Regions from separate parts of the Hydrogenoanaerobacterium saccharovorans genome, predicted to be linked through region 1. Evidence: a T-box and tRNA genes for the amino acid it is inferred to sense, from the RefSeq annotation. Region 1 holds a T-box; the other regions hold tRNA genes.
What was found. A T-box is a leader RNA that pairs with one kind of tRNA and senses whether it is charged. The one in region 1 lies ahead of aspS (aspartate--tRNA ligase), so its partner is inferred to be a tRNA-Asp.
Positions count from the first base shown of each region.

Region 2: it encodes a tRNA-Asp, which carries the amino acid that the T-box ahead of aspS (aspartate--tRNA ligase) is inferred to sense. The anticodon was not compared.
Region 3: it encodes a tRNA-Asp, which carries the amino acid that the T-box ahead of aspS (aspartate--tRNA ligase) is inferred to sense. The anticodon was not compared.

Region 1 covers NZ_RKRD01000001.1:806,140-812,249, forward strand. The annotation lists gene EDD70_RS03710 (ADP-ribosylglycohydrolase family protein) at 1-94, shown strand, start outside; gene EDD70_RS03715 (ADP-ribosylglycohydrolase family protein) at 120-1,103, shown strand; gene EDD70_RS03720 (sirohydrochlorin cobaltochelatase) at 1,260-2,039, shown strand; gene EDD70_RS03725 (thymidine kinase) at 2,065-2,625, shown strand; T-box leader at 2,750-3,000, shown strand; gene aspS (aspartate--tRNA ligase) at 3,079-4,845, shown strand; gene EDD70_RS03740 (MBL fold metallo-hydrolase RNA specificity domain-containing protein) at 4,943-6,110, shown strand, end outside.
Region 2 covers NZ_RKRD01000001.1:1,702,073-1,708,182, reverse strand. The annotation lists gene yihA (ribosome biogenesis GTP-binding protein YihA/YsxC) at 1-233, shown strand, start outside; gene lysA (diaminopimelate decarboxylase) at 373-1,674, shown strand; gene EDD70_RS08025 (YerC/YecD family TrpR-related protein) at 1,840-2,151, shown strand; gene EDD70_RS08020 (class I SAM-dependent DNA methyltransferase) at 2,154-2,948, shown strand; gene hslO (Hsp33 family molecular chaperone HslO) at 2,945-3,820, shown strand; tRNA gene EDD70_RS08010 (tRNA-Val) at 3,956-4,031, shown strand; tRNA gene EDD70_RS08005 (tRNA-Asp) at 4,037-4,113, shown strand; tRNA gene EDD70_RS08000 (tRNA-Phe) at 4,136-4,211, shown strand; tRNA gene EDD70_RS07995 (tRNA-Gly) at 4,215-4,290, shown strand; tRNA gene EDD70_RS07990 (tRNA-Cys) at 4,348-4,421, shown strand; gene EDD70_RS07985 (HD-GYP domain-containing protein) at 4,510-5,763, shown strand; gene pyrE (orotate phosphoribosyltransferase) at 5,874-6,110, shown strand, end outside.
Region 3 covers NZ_RKRD01000001.1:1,433,455-1,439,564, reverse strand. The annotation lists gene radA (DNA repair protein RadA) at 1-695, opposite strand, end outside; gene EDD70_RS06740 (N-acetylmuramoyl-L-alanine amidase) at 729-1,469, opposite strand; gene EDD70_RS06735 (MATE family efflux transporter) at 1,596-2,927, opposite strand; tRNA gene EDD70_RS06730 (tRNA-Cys) at 3,070-3,143, opposite strand; tRNA gene EDD70_RS06725 (tRNA-Gly) at 3,201-3,276, opposite strand; tRNA gene EDD70_RS06720 (tRNA-Phe) at 3,280-3,355, opposite strand; tRNA gene EDD70_RS06715 (tRNA-Asp) at 3,378-3,454, opposite strand; tRNA gene EDD70_RS06710 (tRNA-Val) at 3,460-3,535, opposite strand; gene EDD70_RS06705 (hypothetical protein) at 3,727-3,951, shown strand; gene EDD70_RS06700 (CAP domain-containing protein) at 4,005-5,303, opposite strand; gene EDD70_RS06695 (ComEA family DNA-binding protein) at 5,316-5,708, opposite strand; gene EDD70_RS06690 (hypothetical protein) at 5,807-6,110, opposite strand, start outside.

The DNA.
Region 1 (6,110 bases):
AGAAGATTCCACCCACACCTACGGTATGGCAGGCTATGCGATGTATAGCCTCGGCAGAAGCGGTTTCGGCAATCTTACTATCGAAGAACTTTAACCTTGTACAAAAAAGGAGAAGATACATGATTACAACAGAACAGCTTAGAGCAGATAAAAGCCTGGCAAGAAATAAGGCAGTCGGCTGTATATGCGGGCTTGCGATTGGCGATTCCTTTGGCGATGCCTCCAGAATGCAGGATAACCGCGTGAATTACGGCATTACTACCGACTTTAACAGCGGCGCTTCTTGGAGTACCGACGATACCGAGTTTGCACTGCTTACAGCCAAAACCTTGATAGGTTGTAAGGGCAAGTTAACCACCGACGAAGTGGTGAAAGCATGGTTTGAGGATGTTGTGGTACAGGATGAATTCAAAAGAGGCGGAGCGAGCGAAATCGCCGCCGCCAACAATTTGCGTAAAGGGCTGCGCCCACCCCAATCGGGCAAATTCAATACATACCATTTAAGCGACGGCACGGCAATGCGCATTCCTCCTGTCGGCGTTATCTGCGCGGGCGACCCCGAGCGTGCAGCTGCTATGGCAGAAATTGATGCCTCCATCAGCCATTATGCAGACGGCATTTGGGGCGCACAGGCGGTTGCGGCGGCTGTTGCGGTTGCTATGGTGGACGGTACCATGGACGAAATTATCGCCGCAGCGATGAAGCCCATTCCCACCGATTCGTGGCTGTATTACAGCATGAACCGTGCCTTTGAAATTATAGAAAAAGCCAACGGCTCTATTATTGATGCATGGATGCCGCTGCACGACGAATTGCGTGCAAGCACGTGGGCAACTACGGCTGAGGCAATTCCGTCTGCATTTGCAGCACTGAAAATGGCACACAAAGATTTTAAAACAGGCGTTATCGTAGCAGGCAACTTTGCCCGCGATGCCGATACCATTGGCGCAGTTGCAGGCGCTATCCTCGGCGCAAAATACGGTGTGGATGCTATCCCTGCACACTGGGTAGAAAAAACACGCTACCCATCGGGAACATGCCTTAACTTTACCAAAGGCATCGATCTTATTAAAATCGGTGAACAATTGGCAGACCTTATCTAGTAAAAACAAAATGATGCAAAAGCACATCCGCAAAGATAAACCGCGGGTGTGTTTTTTTGTTCTTCTTTCCCGCAGATAGAAAAAATGATATAATAGCCTTTATAATGTTCATTTAACGTATCAAATAAAATTGACAAATGTCGGAGGAAATTTGCCATGAATAAAAAAGCACTGGTGGTTATCAGTTTTGGTACAACTTATCCCGATGCAATGGCAGCAATTGAGAAGATTGAACAGCGTTTGCACAATGCAATGCCGGATTATGACCTGTTTCGGGCATTTACTTCGGGTATGGTGATTCGTAAGCTGCAAAAAGCGCAGGGCATTGCAGTAGAAAGCCCCGAACAGCTGCTAATCCGATTGGCTGAGCAAGGTTACGACGAGATTGTGTGCCAGTCCACTCACGTTATCAACGGTGTGGAATACGACAAGATGTGTTACCAAATCAGCGGGCAAGCGCACAAATTTACCAGCGTAAAGCTTGGCAAGCCGTTGTTGAGTGATGTACAGGATTACATCGACTGCTGCGCATTGTTGATGAAAGAGGTGCCTGCACTCGGCAACGATGAAGCTCTGGTTCTAATGGGGCACGGTACCGACCACTTTGCAAACGGGGCATACAGCCAGTTGGAAAACACGTTTCGCTCGTTGGGATACGAGCGTGTTTATGTGGGCACGGTAGAGGGTTTCCCCAACCTTGATTATGTATTGGGGCGCTTGGATAAACACGAAATTAAAAAGGTGGTTCTAATGCCCTTTATGATTGTTGCAGGTGACCATGCGCAAAATGATATGGCGGGGGACGATGAGGATTCTTGGAAGATGATTCTGGAACAAAAAGGGTACCAAACGCAGATACTGTTGCAGGGTTTGGGCAGCTTGGATGGGATTGGCAATCTTTTTGCGGAGCACCTAAAAAAAGCAGAGGAGCTGTAACAAAGAAAAATGAGGAGGCTATTTTATGCCAAAGCTTTATTTTAAATACGGCGCGATGGGCAGCTCAAAATCTGCACAGGCGCTGATGGCAAAATTTAATTATGAAGAAAAGGGCTACAATGTGGGGCTGATGAAGCCTGCTTTGGATAGCCGTGACGGCGCCGATATTGTAAAAAGCCGCATCGGGCTTACGGGCAAAGGGATTGTAATTACACCTAAGATGGATCTGAACGATTGGTTTTTGCACAATAAGCAATATGATGTATTGATTATAGACGAGGCGCAGTTTCTTACAGGCATACAAATTGACCAACTGAAAGAAATAGCCATGAATTCGGTTCCCGTACTGTGTTATGGGCTCAAAACCGATTTTCGTACCCAAATGTTCGAGGGCAGCAAGCGGCTGTTTGAGATTGCAGATTCGCTTACCGAAATCAAATCGGTTTGCAAATGCGGGCGCAAGGCTGAAGTAAACGCGCGCATCAAAGACGGTAAAATAGTCAAAGAGGGCGAGCAAATCGAAATTGGCGGCAACGATAAGTACATCGGTTTGTGCTACCATTGTTGGCAGCAAGGCAAGCTGTAACTGCATATATGTATAAATTGGCAGTTTATCCAAAAACAAATTTCAATTTCATTAAAAAAGCCCTTGACATTTCGTATTGGCAGGGTATAATAAACCCAATCAAAACTGTAAAACTGAATACACCATAAAAACGATGACGGGAAGAGTAAGTCGAAATGGTAGGTACAGAGAGCCGATGTTAGGTGAGAGTTCGGCGCGGATTTTTGACGGAAGAACATCCCCTAGTTGCTAACCGAAAGCATTTGCAAGTAGGCTTAGCCGCGGGCGGCGCGTTACAGCCGATAGGCATCAGCGACAAAGCTTGTGCCGATGAGAGGACCGTATTTACGGTTCATTTGGGTGGTACCACGGAAGATAAAGTCTTTCGTCCCTTGAATAATTTCAAGCGGACGAAGGGCTTTTTTGTTTTGTATTTTACAGAAAAATTTTAACTAGCGAAAGGAGTATTATATTATGAAAAGAACAGGTTATTGCGGATTGTACCGCGAAAAAGACGTAGGAAAGACAGAAACGGTAATGGGTTGGGTACAAACCAAACGTGATATGGGTGGCGTTGTGTTTATCGACCTGCGCGACCGTGAGGGAATTTTGCAAGTAGTGTTTGATATTGCCAACCTTACAGAGGAGGACTTTGCAACAGCAGAAACGCTGAAAAATGAGTCTGTTGTTGCGGTAAGCGGATTGATTCGCTTGCGCGATGAAGAGACCCTCAACCCTAAGCTTGCAACCGGCTTGGTAGAACTGAAAGCAACGCAGGTACAACTGTTAAGTGAGGCACATCCGTTGCCTTTTGCAATTGAAGATCAAACCCCTGTGCGCGAAGAACTGAGGCTGAAATACCGATTTTTAGATATACGGCGCCCGCAAATGCTGCGCAATCTGCGCTTTCGCCATCAGGTGCAAAAAGCGGTTCAAGATTACTTGGACGGCGATGGCTTTCTCGCAGTAGAAACCCCTTTGCTCACCAAGAGTACCCCCGAGGGTGCGCGCGATTACCTTGTGCCCAGCCGTGTACACGAAAGCTGCTTTTATGCGCTGCCTCAATCGCCGCAGATTTTTAAACAGCTGCTGATGGTGGGCGGAGTGGATAAATATTATCAGGTTGCACGCTGTTTTCGCGACGAAGACCTGCGTGCCGACCGCCAGCCGGAGTTTACGCAGGTTGATATGGAGATGTCGTTTGTTGAGCAAGAGGATATTTTGCAGCATTTGGAGCGTTTATTCAAGCACCTGTTTGAGCAAACTCTGGGCATCTGTTTTGACGAGCCGTTTTTGCGTATAACATGGCAGCATGCAATGGATGTTTACGGTACGGATAAACCCGATATCCGCTTTGGGCTGCCCATTGTGGATGTAAGCGACATCGCATCGTCTTGCGGTTTTTCTGTGTTCCGCAATGTGATGGAAGCAGGCGGGGCAGTGCGTGCCATCAATGTAAAAGGCGGTGCTGATTTTACCCGTACGGTTATTGAAGAGCTTACCCAAAAAGCGGTAAGCTACGGCGCAAAGGGTATGGCATGGATCGCAGTGAAACCCGACGGCGAATTGTATTCCATCCTCACCAAATACCTAACCGCTGAAGAGATGGATGCAATCCTCAAGGCGGTAGATGCAAAACCGGGAGATTTTGTTCTCTTCTGTGCCGACCAACTTGATACAGTGCGCCGTACACTGGGGGCTTTGCGCATAGATATAGCTGAACTGCTGGGGCTGCGCCGCAAAGACGATTTTAAGTTTTTGTTTGTCACCGATTTCCCTCAGTTTGAATATTCGCACGAGGCGGGGCGCTATGTGGCGACTCACCACCCGTTTACTATGCCGTACCCCGAGGATGTGCAGTACCTCACCGATGACCCTGCCCGTGTACGTGCTCAAGCCTACGACGTGGTGCTCAACGGCGTTGAACTTGGCAGCGGCAGTATGCGCATCTACCAAAAAGAGGTGCAGCAAAAAATGTTTGAGGCACTGGGCTTTACAGCAGAGCAAATAGAAGACAGTTTTGGCTTTATGGTAAATGCATTTCAGTACGGCACCCCGCCCCATGGCGGCTTTGCGTTTGGGTTGGACCGCCTTGTTATGTTGATGCTCGGGGAAGATTCGCTGCGCCAGGTCATCGCATTCCCCAAAGCAAAGGATGCCTCCTGCCTAATGACCAATGCACCCGACGAGGTGGACCTAGCACAATTAAAAGTACTGGGCATTACAACGGGTGAGTGGTAATATTACAGCAAGCAGTTGATATTTACAACTTTTACATTTCTGTAATTGAACCAATTGGATTTCAATGGTAGAATAAAGGATAAAAGGGGGCTACACAATGCAACTGACATTTTTAGGCGCAACCCATGAAGTGACCGGGAGCTGTTTTTACCTCGAAGCCTGCGGAAAGCATATCTTAATTGACTGCGGGCTGGAGCAAGGCCCGGATGAGTATCAAAATCAAGAGATTCCCGTCAGCGTATCAGAAATTGACTATGTATTGCTTACCCATGCGCATATCGACCATTCGGGGCGGCTGCCGCTGCTTTATGGCAGAGGCTTTCGCGGTGAAATACACACTACCGGTGCAACTGCCGATTTGTGCGATATTATGTTGCGCGACAGTGCGCACATTCAAATGTTTGAGGCAGAGTGGCGCAACCGAAAAGCAAAGCGTGCCGGGCGTGAGGAATATGTTCCTTTGTACGATATGGAGGATGCAGTAGGCGTTCTCAAGCTGTTTCGTTCGTACGAATACGGTGAAATCATCCACCTGTGCGAAGGTATTCGCATACGCTTTACCGATGTGGGGCATTTACTGGGTTCTGCAAGCATAGAAGTATGGATGGAAGAGGATGGAGCAAGCAAAAAAATAGTATTCTCAGGCGACATCGGTAATTTCAATCAGCCGCTGATCCGCGACCCCCAGTACATCAAAGACGCAGACTATGTGGTGATGGAATCGACCTACGGCGACCGCAGCCATGGTTCACCTCCCGATTACGTAACCGAACTTTCTCATATTATCCAAACAACATTCGACCGAGGCGGAAATGTGGTTATTCCATCGTTTGCGGTGGGGCGCACGCAAGAGCTGTTGTATTTTCTGCGTATAATTAAAGAAAAAGGGCTGGTAAAAGGGCACGAAAACTTCCCCGTTTATGTAGACAGCCCGCTTGCAGTAGAGGCAACCAACATCTTTAACGAGAATGTGCAGGGCTATTTTGATGAAGAAGCACTGCAGCTTGTATCGCAAGGGATTAATCCCATTGCATTTGATGGGCTGAATGTTTCGGTAACAAGCGATGAATCGAAAGCAATCAACTTCGATAAAAAGCCAAAGGTCATTCTATCTGCATCGGGGATGTGCGAGGCAGGCAGAATTAAACATCACCTCAAGCACAACCTTTGGCGCCCCGAATGCACGGTTTTATTTGTGGGTTACCAGGCGCTTGGTACATTGGGACGTGCTTTGCAAGAAGGCGCACAAACCGTAAAGCTGTTTG
Region 2 (6,110 bases), 900 kb from region 1:
AATCCGAAACCCCATTTGTCATTGTGCTCACCAAAGCAGATAAGCTCGGCAATCGCCAAAAAGAAGAACGCCTTGCGGCGCTGAAAACAGAAATCCCTTATGCCGACCAAATAACCATGATACCAACCTCCGCTGAAACGGGTGAGGGGATGGAGCAAATTCGTGAGATTATTGAAGAGCTAGCGCAAGCAAATGACGGCATTGAAAGCGAAAACTCCGCTATGGATGAGTAATGCAAATAATGTGTTCGTATCTTTAATCTTTACAACGAACCTGCGCTTAAAAGCTCTTATCATTCCTTGCCCTGCGGGATAAGAGACATAGTTATACTGACTAGAAATGCCGATGCAGGACGGCGGAATGGAGCTTATTATGTTTGTATCAGATTGCCTTAATGTAAATAAATTAGGCCACCTCACCATTGGCGGAATGGATACCGTCGCCCTTGCTGAACAATACGGAACTCCGCTTTATGTCATGGACGAGGCGCAGATACGCAGCAACTGCCGCAAATATAAAAACTCAATCGACCGATTTTACAGCGGTAATGGTATCGCTGCCTATGCAAGCAAGGCACTTTGCTGTAAAGCTCTGTGTAAAATCGCAATGGAAGAGGGGATGGGACTTGATGTAGTGTCAGGTGGTGAGCTGCACACCGCCATGAGCGTGGGTTTTCCCCCCGAGCATATTTTTTATCATGGAAACAATAAAACGGTTGAAGAACTGGTGACAGCATTGCAGTATGGCGTTGGCAGAATTGTTGTCGATAATCTTACCGAATTAGATGTGCTCAATCAGCTTGCGTCAGCGCAAGGCAAAAATGTCAGCATCTTTTTTCGCGTTAAGCCTGGTATCGATGCGCACACCCACGAGTTTATCCGTACAGGGCAAATCGACAGCAAGTTTGGGCTTGCGCTCGAAACCGGTGAGGCAATGCAAGCAGTAAAACTGGCATCCGCCTACAAGAATATTACCCTGAAAGGGCTGCACTGCCACATTGGTTCACAAATTTTTGATATTGAACCATTTGAACTGGCTGCACAGGTAATGCTCGGCTTTATCGCAGACATCAAGCGTGAAACCGGCATGGAATTGCAAGAACTCAATCTTGGCGGAGGTTTTGGCATCAAATATGTGCCCGACCACCAGCCGGTGGAATACGACCGTTATATGGAGCGTGTTTCTAAGGTTGTACACCAAACATGTGCACAGCTTGGGTTGCAGATTCCGTATATCATTATTGAGCCGGGGCGCTCGGTGGTTGGCAATGCAGGCATTACACTGTATACCATCGGTGCCGTAAAAAACATCCCCAATGTTCGTACCTATGTTTCGGTGGATGGCGGTATGACCGACAACCCGCGTTATGCACTCTACCACTCCGAATATCATGCATTGGTTGCCAACAAGGCAAATCAGCAGCGTGATATGACTGTAACTGTAGCAGGTAAATGCTGCGAAAGCGGGGATCTCATAGGCGAAGGAATGCTCATTCAAAAAGCACAGGCAGGTGACATATTGGCTGTGCTTGCAACAGGGGCATACAATTATTCCATGTCATCCAACTATAATCGCTTGCCAAAGCCACCTGTCGTTATGGTGAAAGACGGCGAATCCAGGGTGGTTATTAAGCGCGAAACTTATGACGATATTCTCAAAAATGATTTGCTTTAATACATAAAAAATTAAAACTGTCAATTAAAATTCATATTTATGTTGTTTACTTTCACGGTTTAGTATGTTAAACTAAAAGTAAACGCCACTTTAACAATCACAAGCGTTAAACAGTCAGATGTGTTGTCTGCTCACGCTTAACATAACATTTTGGAGGGCATATCTATGAATTCTAAACTTAAGGATATTAATGTCGAGATTTTATTTAAGGCGGTACTTTCACTGCGAACCATGGAAGAATGCTACGATTTTTTTGATGATTTGTGCACAGTACCTGAACTCAAAGCATTGTCTCAACGCCTACAAGTAGCTAAAATGCTGGATGAGCATAAGGTTTACAGCGATATTGTGAATGCCACAGGGGCATCTACCGCTACCATAAGCAGGGTAAACCGTTCGCTCAATTACGGCTGTGACGGTTATCGCATCGTTTTTGACCGTTTGGATGCTATGGATGAACAGGAAAAGGAAAAATAACCATGGCATATGCTTACTTTGCCAACCATTACGACCGTCTTACAGGCAATGTGTCTTATATTGACCGGGCACGTTATTTTGATACGATAATTAAACAACATACAGATCATGTCGAATTACTACTTGATTTGGCGTGCGGAACAGGCAGCCTGTCGGCAGAACTTGTAAATCTTGGTTACGATGTAATTGGGGTGGATAGTTCGGCTGAGATGCTGTCTTTTGCTGCGCCCAAAGTACCTACTGCACTTTTTCTGTGCCAAGACATGACTTCGCTTAATCTTTACGGGACAATCGACGTTACCATCTGTGCGCTTGACAGCCTAAACCATATTACAGACGAGCAAGCACTTCAGCAGGCGTTTAACAGGGTTGCTATGTTCACCGCACCGGAGGGCCTTTTTATTTTTGATGTAAACTCAGTATACAAACACCGCGAAATACTTGGCTGCAATACTTTTTTTTATGAAAATGATGATTGTTGCTGTGTGTGGCAGAATGAGTACACCAAACACCACCATATTGTTAATATTGATCTCGACTTTTTTGTTAAGGATGGAGAACACTATTTTCGCGAAAGCGAATGCTTTAGCGAACGTGCTTATACTCCAAACGAGATGGATGCTTTTATTAAAACAGCAGGGCTTGAGACAATAGCTGTTTATGGCGATGATACGTTCAATGACCCTACAAATACCACACAAAGGCTTATTTATGTTACGCGCAAACTGCCCGTTGAACGCGGGGGCATTTCCGCAAATAATACCAAATCTATTCGCATTCGGAGGAAAACCACATGAGCAAAATTGTACGAGCTATTTCTGCAAACGGGGGCATTGTTTGCACTGCCATAGATTCTACCGATATTGTCGCTAAAGCGGAGCAGATCCATAAAACTTCTGCTGTTGTAACGGCAGCCATTGGCAGGCTCGCAACCGCTGCATCTATGATGGGTTCAGCTCTTAAAGGTGAGCAGGATTCCATTACAATTCGCCTTGCAGGTGACGGACCTGCCGGCTCTGTTATCGCTGTATCGGATTCACACGGCAACCCGCGTGTTTATGTGCAGAACCCCATTGTAGAGCTGCCACTCAACCAGTATGGCAAGCTTGACGTAAAGGGCGCCGTGGGCACACAGGGAAGCTTGCAGGTTATTAAGGATATTGGCTTAAAAGAGCCTTACGTGGGACAAATTCCAATTGTATCGGGCGAAATTGCCGAAGATATCACAAGCTACTTTGCTGTAAGCGAGCAGATTCCCACCGTTTGTGCTTTGGGTGTGCTTGTTAATCCGAACCTTACCGTAAAAGCGGCAGGAGGATATTTAGTGCAGCTTTTGCCCGGTGCAACCGATGAAGAAATCGATTTGATTGAGAAAAATGTAAATCAGATGCCTGCTATTTCAAAAATGATTGCCGATGGTGCTACGCCTGAGCAGGTGTGTTTCAAAGTGTTGGAGGGCTTTGACCCCAATTTGCTTGATGAAGCTGCTGTTGAGTACCGCTGCAATTGCAGTAAAGAGCGTATAGAGCGAGCGCTGATTTCTTTGGGTAAACAAGAACTTAATGATATGGCGGACGAACAACCTATAACAGAAGTTGCCTGCCACTTTTGCAATAAAAAGTATCGTTTTACAAGCGAAGACATTCGTTTATTGGCCGCAAATAGCTAGTAATTATAAGGTTTTTTATGATTTGTGTAGTGTTTATGTCGAAAAAAAGAAAAAATTTCAAAAAATGCATTGACATTAAGTACAAGGTATAGTATAATAAATCTCGTCGCTAAGGAAAAGAAAAGAAAATGATGTGGGAGCATAGCTCAGCTGGGAGAGCATCTGCCTTACAAGCAGAGGGTCACAGGTTCGAGCCCTGTTGTTCCCACCACATTTGGCCTGGTAGTTCAGCTGGTTAGAACGCTAGCCTGTCACGCTAGAGGTCGTGGGTTCGAACCCCATCCAGGTCGCCATTTTCTTTCTCTAAAGCGATATGCCTTTGTAGCTCAGTTGGTAGAGCAGAGGACTGAAAATCCTCGTGTCGTTGGTTCGATTCCGACCGAAGGCACCATTTGCGGGTTTAGCTCATTTGGTAGAGCGCCACCTTGCCAAGGTGGAGGTAGCGAGTTCGAACCTCGTAACCCGCTCCAACAAAAATAAAAGGCATTTAGTAATAGCTAAGTGCCTTTTAGTATATAATAGAATGTGGCGCCATAGCCAAGCGGTAAGGCAGAGGTCTGCAAAACCTTTATCCCCGGTCCGATTCCGGGTGGCGCCTCCAAAATTACCCTCCGAGTAACTGTTTCGGAGGGTAATTTTTTTAATTGTTATCAACTTGTGTATCAAAACCCTGACAACGGAGGTATCATATGATTGCAATGCAAAATAGAGATATTATCTCAATTGTTCGTAAAACCCTCAACTTGGTAGACCATAGGCTTGTCGATCATGGTGAACGGGTTGCTTATATTGTTTGCAAAATGTTACAGTGCCAGGGCACTTGCTCCGATTATTTAATACAAAGAATATGTTTTTTAGCAATGATGCATGATATAGGTGCTTATAAAACCGAAGAGATAGATAATATAGTGGAGTTTGAAACCAAAAGTGTTTGGGATCATTCCGTATATGGCTACTTGTTTATAAATAATTTTTCACCTCTGTCAGATTTAGCAGAGGCGGTTCTTTATCATCATTTAGATTATGATAAAATTTTAGACTTAGATTGCACTCATAAAGAGATTGCAATGATGATATCGTTAGCGGACAGGCTGGACATCTATCTTAAAAACACCGGCTATCAATTTGATGAATCGCTTAGCAAGTCGTTCCCCCCAAAAAAATTCAGCGCAGAATTGTTTGAACTTTTCCTTTTAGCCAACGAGCAATTCGATATTGTTACACGTATTGCAAACGGAAGTTACCTTGAAGAATTAATTGACTTTGTGGCTCATTATGATTTCACACCTGCTGAGGTGGACCGTTATTTAAAACTGCTCGTCTATGTTATAGACTTTCGCAGCGAAGCGACGGTAACTCATACAATTTTAACGGTTGGCATTAGCATGCAAATCGCAAAACGAATCAATTTAACAGAGCCTCAAAAAAATGCAGTTTATTATGGTGCATTGCTTCACGACCTAGGTAAAATCTCAACTCCAATTCAAATATTAGAAAATCCAGGCAAGCTTACACGCCCCGAAATGGAGATAATGAAGCATCATGTAGTGGTAACCGAAGAAATACTAAAGGATTACATTGACCCGGTAATTTGCAAAATAGCAGTGCGCCACCACGAAAAAATGGACGGTTCAGGCTATCCGCGAGGATTGACAGCGCAGGACCTTACTTTAAGCGAACGGGCAGTTGCAGTTGCAGATATTATGAGCGCGTTGTGCGGTAAACGAAGCTACAAGGACAGTTTCAGCAAAGAAAAAACAATTGAGATACTCACCAAAATGGCACGTGATAATAAAATCTGTAATGAGATTGTGCAGGTTGTGGTCGAGAATTTTGATGACATACTCTACAATGCAAATAAAGATTATGAGCATGTGTTCGAAGCATATCGCAGCTTAAAATCTTCTTATATAAACCTCTACAAGCGGTGTATCGAAATATGAATCCAAAATGAACTTTTTGCAACATTTTGGATACAGTTTTGTTGTATTTGGACAAACTATATGATATAATTATCACAATATGTCTAGAATATCACGAAATGAGGACGATTATGTTAACAGCTTCAAAAATAAAATTTATAGAATTTATGATGAGCGCAGATGTTCTGCGCTTTGGTGAGTTTAAAACCAAAAGTGGCAGGTTATCGCCTTATTTTGTAAATACAGGTAACTACCGTACAGGTGCACAGATTTCTGAGTTAGGCAAATTTTATGCGCAATGCATCAAAGATACCTGCGGTAATAATTTTGATGCGATGTTCGGGCCGGCATACAAGGGGATTCCTCTT
Region 3 (6,110 bases), 630 kb from region 1:
ACTTTAGGGCCTGCAATCGCGCCGTCTTTATTCACGTGCCCTACAATGAAAATGGATACATTCTCGCTTTTGGCAAGGCGGGCAAGAATTTGTGTGCACTCTTTGACCTGTGATACACTCCCACAGCTTGAACTGATGGTTGACGCTACCATGGTTTGGATTGAATCTACAATAACTACATCAGGCTTGTTTGCCTGTATTGCGCTTACAACATACTCAATATCGGTGTGTGCCATCAAGAGCAAATCATTTGTAGTAACCCCCAAGCGATTTGCTCTCAGCTTTACCTGCGCTCTACTCTCCTCTCCTGATACATACAATACTTTTAAATTATTGCATAGATGTTCGCAAATTTGCAGCAGAATAGTTGATTTGCCGATGCCCGGATCACCGCCAAGCAAAACCAAACTGCCACGTACAATACCGCCGCCCAATACACGGTCAAATTCATGAAGACCTGTTTTATAACGGTGTTCTTCGCTTGAATCTACTTCATTCAGGCTTGATACATAGGCAGCGTCATATTGCACCGAAAACACAGGTAACTGCTTACTTACAGCAGATGCTTTTAATGGTGCGCGCGTTTCTTCGGCAAAGCTGTTCCATTCTCCGCAATCTGGGCATTTCCCGTACCATTTGGGTGACTCAAACCCACAATTATTGCACACAAATACTGTTTTAATTTTTCCGGCCATATATACGTCCTCCTGCGGTAAAAACCGCTATGCCTAATCTTCCGCAAGACCTGAAACTCCATTTTCAAAGTAGCTCATCAAAGCAGTATATATAGTAAAAGCCACTTTTTGCTGATATTCTTCAGTCGAAAGAAGTTCCGCCTCACGCGGGTTAGATAAAAAACCACATTCTACCATAACTGCCGGGCATGTAGCATGGTGTAAGATATACAAATTTTTTTGAGCAGGCTTTGTTTCTCTTTCATTTTCCGGCTGTAGTAATGTTTTAAATTGTTTGCGTAAAGTTTCAGCTAGGATTTTACCCTCCTTGTTGTTAGTACTGTAAAAAATCTGAGTACCATAATATTTGCTTTGTTCAAATCGATTTTGATGAACACTTACGAAAATTGCATTTGGCGTTTCTTCTGCAATTTTGAGGCGGTTTCTGATATCCGATACTTTTTGCTGTCGTACAGAAGTATATTGCGGATCATGAATGGAGACATCGTCATCTCGTGTCATTACCGTATTATAGCCACCTGCTTTAAGCATGGTATTTAACATAATTGAGATTGATAGATTAATATCCTTTTCGATTTCTTTATGGACACCAACTGCCCCTCCATCCATGCCCCCATGCCCAGCATCAATTACAATAGTTGGATGTGTTGTTATGCTAGCAATTACAGGCTGTGTTTTGCTCAATTCCAACATTATTCCGTAAGCAATCGATAACCCCAAAAAAGACAATATAATCGTTATCAGTAAAAATTTTTTCTTAATGGCTTTATTCAACCCGCATCACCCCGATAAAGGCTATGCGAAATAGTGTTGCAGTTATGCCTACTGAGTTTAATTATACTCTAAAAAATACTGGCACTAGACACTCTTTGTATGTAAAAATAGTAAATCAAACCCATTTTATGCTTCTACAATTCTTTTATTGCGCCACTTGCCACTTTTCCAGCGAAACATAAAAATAACAGCTCGGATACATTCATCCATCGCCATACCAATCCAAATACCTACCAGTCCCATATCCAACAACACGCCAAGCACAAGCGAGCCTCCAACCGCAATCACCCATTGGCATACAATACCAACTATGGTTGGGTATCGGATATCCCCTGTCCCCTGCAACGCACGAACTAAAACGATGTTGACAGCTCTACCTACTTCAAGGAAAATTTCAATTCCCATAATTATTTTGCCTAATGAAATCACTTCAGGATTATCAGTCAATAACCGGAATGTATAACTACTGAACAAAAATAATGTTGTTGAAATTAATAACGATATTTTAACAGCTGAATTCAATGTTTTTCGCACACCAAGATAGGCTTCATCCAACATTTTTGCACCAATAAAATACCCGACAACAATCTGCTGTGCCTGGCCGATTGCAGAAGCGTACAAATAAGATAGCATTGCAAACATGCCTGCATATACCTTGGTATTAATTGTTATAGTTCCAAAGGTATTGGCAAAACTCATAATTACTATTTGTGAAAAGTTATATGAAAGAGATTCTCCTGCAGATGGCAAACCAATAGCAAGCAGTGATTTTAATTGCTTCACCGGGAACGGTTTGGGCCATCGAACAGAAATTTTAATATGTGATTTTTTTATAAAAATGATAATAATCAAAACAACACCAACAAATCGACTAATATTACTTGAAATAGCCGCTCCTACAACGCCTGATTTGGGAATCAGAAAGGTGTTGCCTAAAATATTTAGCAAATTAATAACTACCGAGATATACATGGATTCTTTCATCCATGCATTACTTCGAAAAAAAGCAGAGAATGTCAAAAAAATTGCCTGAAAAGATATAAACGCACCAATTACACTTATGTATTGACTTGACTCATGCATAAGTTCTTTCGGAACATGCATCCACTGAAAAATTGGTTGATTGAATACCACTAAAACTCCGCTTACAATAAGACTAAATAGCAAATTGACAATGATGGCAATAGTATAGGTTTCGGCCACTCGTTGATAACTATTTGAACCTAGATATTGTGAAACTAAAATTGTGGTAGCCATACTGATAACACTAAATGTCAGTAGCAGTACATTCATGATCTGATTAGCATTCCCTATAGCTCCGACCGAATTTTGTGAATATCGGCTCACCATAACCTGATCCATATTACCTACTAACATTTGCAAAACAATCTCAATAAATATTGGCCATGTTAGTTTAAGCATGGTGCGCCTGTTCGTGTATTGTTCAAGATTATTCATGTGTTTTCCCCAAATCAAATCAAATTTCCTTGTACAGCTTATATAAAGTATAACATATCCATATAATTGTTCAAGGTATATACTTATAATTAAATAAAGAATAAAAAGAGATGAACAGATACTGTTCATCTCTTTTTATTCTTGGAGGCGCCACCCGGAATCGGACCGGGGATAAAGGTTTTGCAGACCTCTGCCTTACCGCTTGGCTATGGCGCCACATTCTATTATATACTAAAAGGCACTTAGCTATTACTAAATGCCTTTTATTTTTGTTGGAGCGGGTTACGAGGTTCGAACTCGCTACCTCCACCTTGGCAAGGTGGCGCTCTACCAAATGAGCTAAACCCGCAAATGGTGCCTTCGGTCGGAATCGAACCAACGACACGAGGATTTTCAGTCCTCTGCTCTACCAACTGAGCTACAAAGGCATATCGCTTTAGAGAAAGAAAATGGCGACCTGGATGGGGTTCGAACCCACGACCTCTAGCGTGACAGGCTAGCGTTCTAACCAACTGAACTACCAGGCCAAATGTGGTGGGAACAACAGGGCTCGAACCTGTGACCCTCTGCTTGTAAGGCAGATGCTCTCCCAGCTGAGCTATGCTCCCACATCATTTATCTCTTTGCCCCGAGCGACGAAATTTATTATACTATATATATCAGATAATGTCAATGCTTTTTTCAAAAATTAACTATTATATTTAAGCTTCAAATTTTAGCATTATAATCCTCTTATAATAAAAGCAATTTTACGTAAAATAAGGTTATCAAAAACAACAAGAAGGAGTATGGTTAATTAATGGATAATCGAAAAAAGAGTAACCGTAAGATAATTGACCCCAAAGGGGACGCAGTTCTCCATGGCAATCGGGCAAGGATTGACCCTAAAAAAGATGTAGTTAGTGAATATACCTTTTATGCAGGTATTCAGCGTGATTTTATGAATGCTCAAGCAAATATTCCAATTACAAACAATGAAAATGTAGAAGAAATTAAAAAATTTGGTGAAGAAAATAAAAAGTAGTCAAGACTACGCTTAAAAAAGCGCACAGATGGTTTTTCTGTACGCTTTCTCCATTAATACTTTACAAAAATAGTTGTTGCGTAAGCTACAATCATACCATTATCTTCTTCAACAACATAAACACCTGCGCCTATATGCGTAAACTCTTCGCGACAAATATTTTCATAATGAGATGGGCTACTCTTCCACTCTTCAAACCACCAATTAGCATCTGTATGTAGTTCAACGCGTGGATCGTTATATTCTACATTTGCTAAATTTTCCCCTGCTGAAGCATATTTAATTGGTACATCCTCTCTTAACACCGTTTGCCACGGGTCACCGTTAGGTCTCGTATGGTCCCAAACCCCGCTTTTATAAAGTTCTCGGCTGCGAATACGGGCAGCTGAGCGTAAATTTTTATCGTATTCCAGCTTGCTAAGTCCTAATGACTCCCGCTCTGCGTTAATTTCAGCTATGATTCCCTGCTCAACATCTTTAAGATATTCATCTCCTGTTATATCAGGGATCTCCTTCTGCGCATCTTCTTCTTGACTGGAAGCCTCTGCTTTGGATGAAGTTGTTCGGGGTTCTGTTGGCTTATCTTGATTTATTAGCTTTTCCGGATACACTTGCTTTATAATGGCCTGTAATTGATCTTGATTTTTCAACGCATTTCCACAAGCTTCCATAAATTCACTGTGCGAAATATTAAAGAATTTCAAAAAGCTATATATGTTAATATTACACTGTGTTCTGCTGGCATGCTCATCTCGCCATTGTTCGTATTTATCGACACCTACTATTTTTATAAGCTCATCGCTTATTTCATGCTCCCATGTATGCTGGCAGAGATTATTAATTGTTAAGCCATTGGCACCCTTTGTTCCAACCTCTATAGCCTGATTTGATATTGTTTTATCAGTCGTAAACACGTATTCATTTTCGGTTTTATTTATTTCTTTTAAATCATGCTCCGTTTTTTTATCGTCTGCTGCGATGGTAAGTCTATAACTGTTTCCACCTCCGAATTGTAAATGGTATATCGTAATGGTTTCTCCAATATAACGTCCTATGTATATTTCATAAGGAACATTATCAAGAAAACTACGGTAAAAGCTCTCTACTTGGTCAATGCCTAGAGTTTTGTCCGCCAATTCTATAGCAACATTTTTGTGTTGTTTAACAAACTCTTCTGCCATGTTATTCAGCATCGCTGCTTTAACTTCATTTTTAATATCTGTTTCGGGAACTATTTGTACAGCAGAAGATTCTATATTGGGAAACGAAGATGGAACCTCCTGTTTCTGTTTACATGAAACGAGCAGTAAGCAAAGTGCCAATGATAATGATAGTATTCGATATCGATTCATATTTTTCCTCCATTAGTCCAATACAAAATGAGGTGCAATTTTGTCATAGGTAGCTTCACCTATACCATCTATATTCATTAACTCATCAAGGCTGTTAATAACACCTACCTTATCACGGTATTGAAGTATTTTTTTTGCCATAACCGGACCAATCCCTGAAATTGTTTGCAGTTCCTCTGATGTTGCAATATTCAAACTCACTTTAGCGTCAGGATCCTTTTTTAGTCCCTTACCGCTATTATCCGATGCAGATGACAAAGAACTACTCGTAGTTTCTTCCGGCATATACGATACAGCAACCGGGGCATATTCAGGCATCAAAAAAGCATTGTAAACTACCAAGCCTATAGACAAAACCAGAGCAACGGCAATTAGAAAGTTAACGGAAAAAAAGTCTTCTTTCATTGTGTAGATGCCCCCTTTTATAAGCTAACAGCATTATAGCATTATAAAAGAAAAAGTGCCACTATCCTGTGACACTTTTTTTAAAGTGAGAAGAAAAATTATTTCTGAGAAAAGGCTTGGTTATCAAACCCGGATGCAGCCTGTATACCAGCTCCTTTATCGCTGTACGAATCAATCGTTACACGATCTCCGGATGTTGTTAAAGCAAGTTCATCACTGAGTGCGGCATCTATCAAATAGATTCGGTCTTTATATTCTTGTAATATGACTTTATAGACTGTGCTTTGCCCGTCAAATTCAGATGCAATACGAAGAATAGTACCGGTAACAGAGTTTTTTTCAAGAGTATCATCAATATTGGGTGATATACCTACATTTTTCATTCCTTGCTGATAATCTTTA